Regions from separate parts of the Glutamicibacter sp. 2E12 genome, predicted to be linked through region 2. Evidence: predicted binding sites of a transcription regulator. Region 2 holds the regulator's gene; the other holds the start of a gene.
What was found. The regulator LexA, encoded in region 2, represses DNA repair genes until DNA is damaged. The targets are predictions, from matches to a motif close to TCGAACANNTGTTCGA.
Positions count from the first base shown of each region.

Region 1 (5,237 bases), 830 kb from region 2:
TTCTCTGGCTTGCCCTCAGGCTTTGGCAGGTCTTCCTTGGGAGTGCGATCTTCCTCAGGGGTGGCTGCGTAGCCGCCGGTGATCAGCACCGGGCGGAACTCCATGTTGGCCGAAGCCTGGATCAAATCGCGAGTGGTCTGGTCCGGGGTGCCCGGCATCGAGACCACAACGTTGCGACCGGACTGGGTGGTGATTTCCGATTCGGTTACACCGGAACCGTCCACACGCTGGCGGATGATCTCCACCGCTTGGTCCAGCTGCTCTTGGTTGATCGCTTCGTCGCCCTGGACCCGAGGGGCCAGGATCATCTCGGTGCCGCCTTCGAGGTCGAGGGCGAGCTTCGGTCCCCATCCGGTTTTACCGTTCGCCGCACCACCCACCAACACGCCGGCTGCGATGATGAAGACGATCAGCAACCACAGCAACGCTTTGCGCGCCTGCTTAACAGGTCTGATTGATGACATCTATTGTGCTTTCTCGTTTGAGTGGCTTGGCCTTCAGGCCACCGCTATGCTGCCCGGGACTTAGGCGTTGCGCTCGTCCTTGCCCTCATCGTTCAGGCGACGCAGGGACTCTTCCGGGGTTTCGGTGGTGCTGGTGGATTCTGCTGCGCCGTCGGCCACGGCCGGGGTTGCTGCATCCTTGTCCAGGAAGGTGGCAATGGCCTGACGGTGCAGGTTCAGCACTACGCCCGGTGCGACCTCGACCTGGACGCGATCCTCTGCGTCAACGCCGACGACGGTGCCGAAGATACCCGAGTTGGTCATCACTTTGGCGCCTGGCACGGTGTTGTTCTTCAGCTTCTCCTGCTGGGCGGACTGCTTCTTGCGGCCACGGAACATCATGAAGATCAGCACTGCGAACAGCGCGACCATCAGGATCAGCGAAGGGTTGAAGCCGCCACCAGCGGCCTGAGCGATTACGAGGGGATTCACGTATTTACCTGCTAACGAATTGTTGCGATTTGATCTGAAGTTCTGGGATGCTGTTGCGGCTATTTCTGGCGTAATACAGCAAAGACGCCCCACCTCGCCCCGAAACGGGCATAGGTCGGGCGTCTTTAGTCTAATGCGTCACGGTGAACCGGCAGACCATTTACGCGGGCAGTGAAGTAATGCTTGCCTAATCCTCATCGTTTTCATAGCTTTGCGCACTGGCGAAGATCGCATCCTTTGGCATCGCCAAGCCCAAATGCGCCCAGGCTCCGGGCATGGCAATACGACCGCGCGGGGTCCGGCCCATCAGCCCTTCGCGCACCAGGTATGGCTCTGCGACGGTCTCGACGGTTTCGGTTTCTTCACCCACGGCGATGGCCAGGGTCGATAGCCCCACCGGTCCCCCGCCGAATTTGGTGCATAAGGCTTCGAGCACACCCCGGTCCAGGCGATCAAGGCCACGTGCATCGACCTCGTACATGTCCAAGGCGGCCTCGGCCGCTTGGGCATCGATCTCTTCGAGCTTATGCACCAGCGCCCAGTCACGCACGCGGCGCAGCAGGCGGTTGGCGATACGGGGCGTACCGCGGGAGCGTCCGGCGATCTCGGTGAACGCGGCCGAAGTGACGCTCAGATCAAGCATCATGGCCGAACGGCGCAAAACCAGTTCAAGCTCCTTGACCGCGTAGAACTCCAGATGGCCGGTGAAGCCGAAGCGGTCACGCAACGGGCCGGGCAATAGTCCGGCGCGCGTGGTTGCGCCAACGAGGGTGAAGGGCGGAAGCTCCAGCGGAATGGCCGTGGCGCCGGCGCCCTTTCCGACGATGATATCTACGCGGAAGTCTTCCATGGCCATGTAGAGCATTTCCTCGGCCGGCCGGGACATGCGGTGGATTTCATCGAGGAACAGCACCTCGCCTTCGGTCAACGACGAGAGGATCGCGGCCAAGTCACCGGCATGCTGGATGGCTGGGCCGGAGGAAATGCGCAATGGCGCGTTCATCTCGGCGGCGATAATCATCGACAAGGTGGTCTTGCCCAGGCCCGGCGGGCCAGAGAGCAGAACGTGGTCCGCGGTGCGTTCGCGGATTTTCGCTGCTTCAAGCACCAGCGAGAGCTGCTGGCGCACTCGGGACTGGCCCACGAAGTCGTCGAGGTTCCGCGGGCGCAGGGCCGCTTCGATTACCCGTTCCTCGGGTTCGCTGCCGGCATTCGTGAGCCCGGTGGAGTCATTCATGATCAGTTGATCCTCTCGCAGACCGCTTAGGCGCGGGTTCCGCTGGACATGCTGCGCAGTGCAGCACGCAAGATTTCTGCGACGTTGCCGGTGGCAACGACATCTGGATCAGCCTTGGACAGCGATTTCAGGGTGCTGGTTGCATCCTTTTCGCTCCAGCCCAGGCCGGTCAGCGCCTCGATCACCTGCGGTTCCCAGACGCTCGCGTTGCCGCCGCCGGAAACCGGGGCCACTGGCGCGCCAGTCGGGATCAGCTTGCCGTTCAGTTCCAGCACGATGCGGCTCGCGCCCTTGGGGCCAATGCCCGATACCTTGGTGAAAGCGGCGGTGTCCTTGGTGTTCGCCGCGATGCGGACTTCCTCCGGAGAGTGCACCGCCAAGATGGCCAAGCCTGTGCGCGGCCCGATGCCCGATACGGAAACCAGGACCTCGAAGACATCGCGTTCCTCAGCGGTGGCGAAGCCGAAGAGGGTCATCGAATCCTCGCGGACCACCATGGAGGTGAATACCGTAGCCTCGCGTCCTGCCTGCAGGGTGGACAGCGTCCCGGGGGTGGCATTGACCAGCATCCCGAAGCCGTTAACGTCAATTACCGCGGTGTTCAGGGCTACCGCCTGCACGGTGCCGGTCAATGAGCTGATCATGCCACTCCTTGGGATATATGTTCGATCGAACCCAGTTTATCGAAGATACCTACGAATATCGATCCGCCGCGTTCCCCGGTGGGTCGGGGCCGCTGCCGTGCTGGCCGGCTAGCGGCGCACTGCACGGCGCTTGGCCGACGCCTCGGCGGCAATCCACGCCTGCTGCGCACCGGTCAGCTGCGACGAACCACCGGCATTAGCCGCGGAGGCCGAGGCATTCGAGCCGGTGGCCGCACCGCGCCAGCCGTGGGTAATCGCCAAGGCCACCGCATCAGCGGCGTCGGCAGGCTTAGGCGGTTCATCGAGCCGGCAGATCTTGGCAACCATCTTGCCGATCGCCGCCTTGGTGGCCTGTCCCGAACCGGTAACCGCCGCCTTGACCTCGGTCGGCGTGTGCAGGGCCACGGGTATTCCGCGTCGCGCTGCCGCGGTGATGACAACACCGGTGACCTGCGCGGTGCCGATGACCGTGGAGACGTTCGCCGATGCGAACACGCGTTCCAAGGCGAGCACATCGGGCTGATGCAGATCCAGCCATTCGTCGATGGCGTTGGCGATCTTCAAGAGCCGGGCATCGAGCGGAGTGCCCGGAGGGGTGCCGGCGACGGTGACGTCGACCAGCGAAACTTGCCTGTTTGCAGCGACGTCGACCACGGCAAGACCGCAACGGGTCAGGCCGGGATCGACGCCAACAACACGTAAGGCCAAGCCTTACTGCTCTTCGTCCAGCGCGGCGCGAACCTCGTCGGACAGATCAGCGTTGGTGTAGATGCCCTGGACATCATCCAGTTCTTCCAGCGCGTCGTAGAGCTTGAGGAACTTGCGAGCTCCTTCAACGTCCAGGTCGACCTTCATCGATGGAATGAATTCCATTTCGTCGGACTCGTAGGCGATGTCCGCTTCATCCAGCGCAGCGGCCACAGCGCGCAGGTCCGAAGGGTCGCAGACGATGGCGAAGTTCTCGTCCTCGTCCATGATCTCGTCGGCACCGGCGTCCAGCACGACCATCAGCAGGTCGTCTTCGGTCAGCTCGCCCTTGGGCAGGCGGACAACGCCCTGGCGGTTGAACAGGTAGGCGACCGAACCCGGGTCGGCGATGGTGCCGCCGTTGCGGGTGATGCCCACGCGCACCTCGGAGGCTGCACGGTTCTTGTTGTCGGTCAGGCACTCGATCAGCAGGGCCGAGCCCTGCGGGCCGCGTGCTTCATAGATGATCTCGGTGTAGTCGACGACCTCGCCGGTCAGGCCTGCGCCGCGCTTGACGGCGCGGTCGATGTTGTTGATCGGCACGGAGTTCTTCTTGGCCTTGCTGACAGCAAGTTCCAGTGCCGGGTTGCCGGCCATGTCGGCGCCGCCGGCACGGGCGGCAACTTCAATGCCCTTGATGAATTTTGCGAAGGCCTTGGCGCGCTTGGCGTCGATCGCGGCCTTCTTGTGCTTGGTAGTTGCCCATTTGGAGTGGCCTGACATGCTTTAAGCGTCTCCTCGCGTGAGATTGATGAAAAATTGGTGGATAGCGGTGCTGCCGGTGACTTCCGGGTGAAAGCTGGTTGCCAACAATTTTCCCTGGCGTACTGCAACAATTCTACCCTGTTCGTGATCCGTCCCCGCTTGAACGGTGCTGATCACTTGCACGTCCGGGCCAATTTGCACGGCTTCCGGTGCTCGGATGAACACCGCTTCGAGATTTTGCCCGTTGAAGTCCAGCTGGTGCTCGAATGAGTCGATCTGGCGCCCGAACGCGTTGCGCTTGACCGTCATGTCGATGCCGCCGAAGCTTTGCTGTACCGCGCCATCTCGCGAGATGGCAGGGTTCTCGATGCGATCGGCCAGCATGATCATTCCGGCGCAGGAGCCGTAGGCTGGCATGCCTGCTGCGATGCGCTCCTTGATGGGACCAGCTAGCCCGTAGTTGCGGGACAGCCGGTCAATCACCGAGGACTCGCCGCCGGGAATCACCAGCGCGTCAACCTGCTCCAAATCGACGACGGTGCGCACCATGTGCGTGCGCTGCCCGAGCCGTTCCAAAGAGGCCAGATGTTCGCGGAAATCCCCTTGCAGAGCGAGGACGCCTATTTTCGGCATGGTTCTAACCTTCATGGTGTTCAGTGGTTGGCAGCACGAAAAATGCGCCGAAATAACGTTAAACCCAGAGACGCCGTGCGCCTGTTTTGTTTCCCGGTGTGTCGCGGATTCTTCGACGCCGCCTCCCGGCAAGTGGCGGAACTTGGTAGGTTCAAGGACATGATTGCTGATATTTCTTCCCTCGAACTTGCCGGCGGCGTGAGCATGCCCTCGATCGGTTTGGGCACGTGGCCCATGCGTGGACACGAGGCGGCCGCAGCGGTGCTGTCCGCCCTCGACGTGGGCTACCGCCGCATTGATACAGCGGAGAACTACGAGAATGAGGACGCCGTGGGC
Region 1 is NZ_CP188297.1:3,411,072-3,416,308, reverse strand. Features, by position in the region: gene secD (protein translocase subunit SecD) at 1-464, opposite strand, end outside; gene yajC (preprotein translocase subunit YajC) at 525-935, opposite strand; gene ruvB (Holliday junction branch migration DNA helicase RuvB) at 1,123-2,172, opposite strand; gene ruvA (Holliday junction branch migration protein RuvA) at 2,199-2,816, opposite strand; gene ruvC (crossover junction endodeoxyribonuclease RuvC) at 2,925-3,524, opposite strand; gene ACP3TE_RS16050 (YebC/PmpR family DNA-binding transcriptional regulator) at 3,528-4,286, opposite strand; gene pdxT (pyridoxal 5'-phosphate synthase glutaminase subunit PdxT) at 4,290-4,901, opposite strand; gene ACP3TE_RS16040 (aldo/keto reductase) at 5,061-5,237, shown strand, end outside.
Region 1: the regulator LexA is predicted to act here: its motif matches at 2,826-2,841, upstream of ruvA (Holliday junction branch migration protein RuvA).

Region 2 (5,237 bases):
TCGCGCCCGATGGATGTCGCGCTGCTCAAGGGGCGCTCGAACTACCTGTGCCAGTACAAGCTCGGCGGCGGATACCCGGATGACGAAGGCACTCTTTTTTCCATGGACGAGCCGGCAATACCTGCCGGCACCACTTACTCGCCGCTGGCTAGCGAAGTAATGAAACTGCGTGAATGGGCCGAAGAGACCGACACGGGTGACCGCGATGAACTGGTGCCCGGGGTTAGTGACAAGGCTTGGAAGCAGGTCTCGGTTTCGGCCATGGAGTGCCTCGGCTCGCAGAAGTGCCCGATGGCGGACGAATGCTTCTCGGAAATGGCGCGTGCCCGTGCCGCCGAGTCCGACGTGGTCATTACGAACCATGCGTTGCTGGCGGTTTCGGCCTTCGAGGGGCTTTCGGTTCTCCCGGACTTCGAAGTCGCGATCATCGATGAGGCCCACGAACTGCAAGATCGCGTGACCAGCTCGGTTTCGGGCGCGCTCTCCTCGCGCATGGTGCTTACCGCCGCTGGCGGTGCCAAGCGCCATTGCGGTATCAATGCGGATGAGATGGTCAAGGCCGCAAACCGCCTGGAAAAGTCGTTGACCGGGTTGCCGACAGGCTTGCTGGAACATGGTCTGCGCGAAGACATGGGCATTGCCCTGAACGACATCGTGGAGCAGGCCCGGCTGGCTCTGGCGCTGTCCAAGCCCGAAGCCAATGCACCGGCCGATGGCGGCCGCCAGACTGCCCGCTCCCAGCTGCAGGCAGTGATGGATGATGCGATTCGCATGCTCGAATCCGAAGAACGCCGCGAGGTCCTGTACACCACCCGTCCGCGGGAGTTTGTCGAAGGCCGGGGCTACGTCGAGGCCGATGAGAGCCAGCCTGCAACCTTGAACGTGGCACCGTTGTCGGTGGCCGGCAAGTTGCGCGAGGGCCTCTTCGACGGGCGCACGGTCGTATTGACCAGCGCCACCTTGGCCATTGGCTCGCAGTTCGACTCGGTAGCAGGCTCCTTGGGCCTGATGGGCGCCGGCGCTCCATCATGGACCGGCGTAGATGTTGGCAGCCCTTTCGATTACCCCAAGCAGGGCATCCTCTACGTGGCCAAGCACCTGCCCAAGCCAGGACGCCAACTGGCGGCGGAGACGCTGGATGAGATCGAAGATCTCATCAAGGCCTCCGGTGGCGGCGCCTTGGCGCTGTTCACTTCCAAGCGTTCCGCCGAGGAAGCGGCAAGCATCTTGCGCGAGCGCCTGGACGTGGAAATCTTGTGCCAGGGTGAAGCCAGCATGAAGTCGCTGGTCGAACAGTTCAGCAGCGAACGCGACACCTGCCTGTTTGGAACCATGACCTTGTGGCAGGGCGTGGACGTGCCAGGCGATTCTTGCCGGCTGGTCATCATCGACAAGATTCCTTTCCCGCGCCCGGATGATCCTATCTCCAAGGCCCGTTCCGAGGACGTGGCCAAGCATGGCGGAAATGGCTTCATGCAGGTTGCCGCCACCCATGCGGCGATTCGCCTGGCCCAGGGTGCTGGGCGCTTGATTCGTTCGGTCGGGGATAAGGGCGTTGTGGCGATCCTTGATTCGCGCATGGCCACGGCGCGGTACGGCAGCTTCTTGAAAGCTACCCTGCCGCCGATGTGGCCGACTGTCGATAAGAAGGTCATCACTGGTGTTCTCAAGCGATTGAACCCGGGCGGGAAATAGCCGCGGCCAGAATATGAACTTGAGCTGTCCTTCGGGACAGCTCAAGTTCTTTAACCGGTACCAGCATGATGCTTCCGGATGCACTAAGGTCTGTGACAAGAACTGATGAAGCTCGAATCGGAAGGCACCATGGAGTCCATGCAGGAATTGGCGCACCAAGCCGCGATCGACACCCACCAGCGGTTCGGGCATCGCCTCATGGGGTTGCCCGGAACGTGGATTGGACAGAGCTACAGCAGAGCGCATCGGTTGCGCGACGGAAGCATGCTCAGCAATCTCAATGGTTTCGCGCACCCGCTTGCGGAGTGGAACTATTGGTGGCAGGCGCACTATCTGGATGCCATCATCGATGAGGGCCGATCGTACTGGGACGAAGGCAACGAACACCGGGCGCGCGAAGCGCTTGCCCGGGCCAACGGCCTATTGCGCGGCATTCGAATTCGAAACTTCGGGATCTTGCCCAACTACTTCTTCGACGACATGGCTTGGCTTGCCCTGGCCAGCGGCCGCCTGTCAGAGTTCACGCAGCTGGTGACGGGACACAGGAGCCGTCCTGCCGAGGCGGCAGTTCGGACGCTGGGACGGCAGCTCCATGCCGGCATGGATGGGGTGCTGGACGGCGGCCTGTACTGGTCCAGAAAGCGGGATTTCAAGAACACGCCAGCCAACGCGCCGGCGGCACTGTTCTTTGCCCGTACCGGGGAGAAAGAGACCGCGCGAGAGCTTCTCCAGTGGCTGGAAAAGAATCTGTTCAGCGTGGAGCGAGGACTGTATCTGGACGGACTTCGGTTGACCACGCAGGGACACGCCGTGGAACCAGCGGTCTACACCTATAACCAGGGCCTGGTGCTCGGGGCATTGCTTGAGCTTGGCGAGCCTGCTGATCTGGCTCACGCTCAAGTACTGATCGATGCCACCACGAAATCGCTGTCAACTGCTGCCGGGGTCCTCTCGTTCAACAGCGGGGGAGACGGCAACCTGTTCGCGGGGATACTCTGCCGATATCTGGCCCTCGCCGGTAATGATGTCCGCTTGGAAGCCCGGAGCCGGGAGCAGGCCAGGAGGCTGATCATGGCAACGGCGCGCCATCTGGCTGACCAGGAGCCACGCCGGCTTTCGGCGGCAATCCAACGCTGGATGATCTTCTCGGCGGCCGCTCAATTCGAGTTGAACGCCGGCCAATAGCGGGTTAAACGAGAATTGCGCTGGTGCCAAGCACCAGCGCAATGACCGTACGTATTCTAGAGCGAGCGCATCACCGAGACGACGCGTCCCATGATCGTTGCGGCATCACCCAAAATTGGTTCGTAGCGCGAGTTCTGCGGAAGCAGCCAGGTGTGCCCGTCACGCTGCCGGAAAGTCTTTACCGTGGCTTCTTCATCGAGCAGGGCAGCTACGATGTCGCCGTTGTCCGCCGTCTGCTGGCGGCGGACAACTACCCAGTCGCCATCGCAAATCGCAGCGTCAACCATTGAATCGCCGGAAACCTTGAGCATGAACAGTTCGCCGTGGCCTACGAGCTGACGAGGCAACGAGAAAACATCTTCGACGGACTGTTCGGCAAGGATCGGACCGCCGGCAGCGATACGGCCAACCAGGGGAACCATGGTGGTGTCAGCGGAAGTGCTCAATTCAATGATCTTGGCGTCTTCGCTGGCATCTGGCTCGACCGGCTTCGAAACTTCGGCCTTCTCGGCGTCTTCGGCCAGCTGCAGAGGCAGCAGGATTTCCATTGCGCGCGGACGGCGTGGATCTCGACGGATATAACCGAGCTTTTCCAGCTGGCTCAGCTGGTGGGTGACGCTCGAAAGGCTCTTGAGCCCCACTGCGTCACCAATCTCACGCATCGATGGTGGATAACCGTTCTTGCCGATTGACCGCTGGATCGTCTCCAGGATCTTCTTTTGGCGAATCGTCAGCGAACGTGCATTCGATCGGGGAGTGCGTTGTGAAGCTGACATGAGATTTTGCCTTCCCTAGCAATCATTCGAAAGTTCGTAAGTCCAAACTGTCGGCGCTAGATGGTGAGATGTTTTCATTGCTCGTCTACTTCGAAATCTTAGTAGATAAGCGAGCTTCTTTCAAAGATTTGTTCGAAAACTTCTGGACAAGTTCCGCAAACCTCTGTTAGAACAGATATACGAGGTTCGAACAAGTTTTCGAACCTACGCTTTCGAATACAAATTCGCATCACTTGAATTTCTTGAGGAGACAAAGTCATGGCAACCGTCGCACTTGACTCAAATCAGACCCAGGCACCACTGAAGATCCGCATCAACCGTCGCGGATGGGCCGTGCTTGTGGGTATGCCCATTTTCGCACTCACCATCGCCGCAGCTTTCTTCATCTCCATGTTTGCCTCTGACGCGCATGCCGCAGCCGATACTCCTGTTGGAGTCGGAACCGTTGATGTCACCGTTATTCCAGGGGATACGCTGTGGAGCCTGGCCCGGGATTACGCCACCGGTTACGACGTGACCTCGGCAGTGGGCCACATCGCCGAACTCAATGCCCTGACCGGCAGCGAAATCCAGGTCGGCGAAACCCTCTCGATTCCGGTCCTTGCCGGCTAGCTTCCCCAGCCTGCTTCGAGTTTGTTACCTGTGGCCGTAGCGGATTCACCGGCAGGCGCGCTGCGCACGTAGACTTGATGCGTGAATGACCGCAGTGAACTTTTGAGTCAGCTGCCCTTGCGTGAGAATCTCCGCGGGCTATCCCCTTATGGCGCACCACAAATTGACGTGCCCATCCAGCTGAACGTCAACGAGAACACCCATCCGTTGCCACCGACAGTCGTCGATGCCATTGCACAAGAGGTGGCCAAGGCGGCGGCAACGTTGAACCGGTATCCGGACCGCGAGTTCACCGAGCTTCGCGAACTCCTAGCCGATTACCTCGGCCACTCGCTCACAAAGGACAATATCTGGGCCGCTAACGGTTCCAATGAAATCCTGCAGCAAATCCTGCAAGCCTTTGGCGGCCCCGGCCGTGCCGTGATGAGCTTCGGCCCTACCTACTCCATGTACCCGCTGCTTGCCAGTGGTACTGACACGAAATATATCGCCGGTGAACGCGCCGCAGATTTCACGTTGTCCGCCGATTCCGCAGCCGCACAGGTTCGCGAGCACAAGCCGAACATCGTTTTCCTCTGCTCTCCGAATAACCCCACCGGCACGGCCCTTGGCCTGGACGTCATCACCGCGGTATATGAAGCCATGAGCGAGCATAACGGCATAGTGATCGTGGATGAGGCGTACGCCGAGTTCTCCTTGGCCAGCACCACCTCGGCGCTGAGCCTGCTCGAAGGCCGCCAGCGGCTGATTGTCTCGCGCACCATGTCCAAGGCTTTCGGCCTGGCCGGTGCGCGCGTAGGCTACCTGGCCGCTGCGCCAGAAGTCACCGATGCCATCCGCTTGGTGCGACTGCCATACCACCTGTCGGCAGTGACCCAGGCAACCGCCATCGCGGCCTTGAAGAACATCGAGTTGCTGTTGGCCCAGGTCGAGGACATCAAGTCCCAGCGGGACCGCATCGTCGCGCGC
Region 2 is NZ_CP188297.1:370,989-376,225, reverse strand. Features, by position in the region: gene ACP3TE_RS01720 (ATP-dependent DNA helicase) at 1-1,695, shown strand, start outside; gene ACP3TE_RS01715 (glycoside hydrolase family 76 protein) at 1,801-2,880, shown strand; gene lexA (transcriptional repressor LexA) at 2,937-3,656, opposite strand; gene ACP3TE_RS01705 (LysM peptidoglycan-binding domain-containing protein) at 3,915-4,268, shown strand; gene ACP3TE_RS01700 (histidinol-phosphate transaminase) at 4,350-5,237, shown strand, end outside.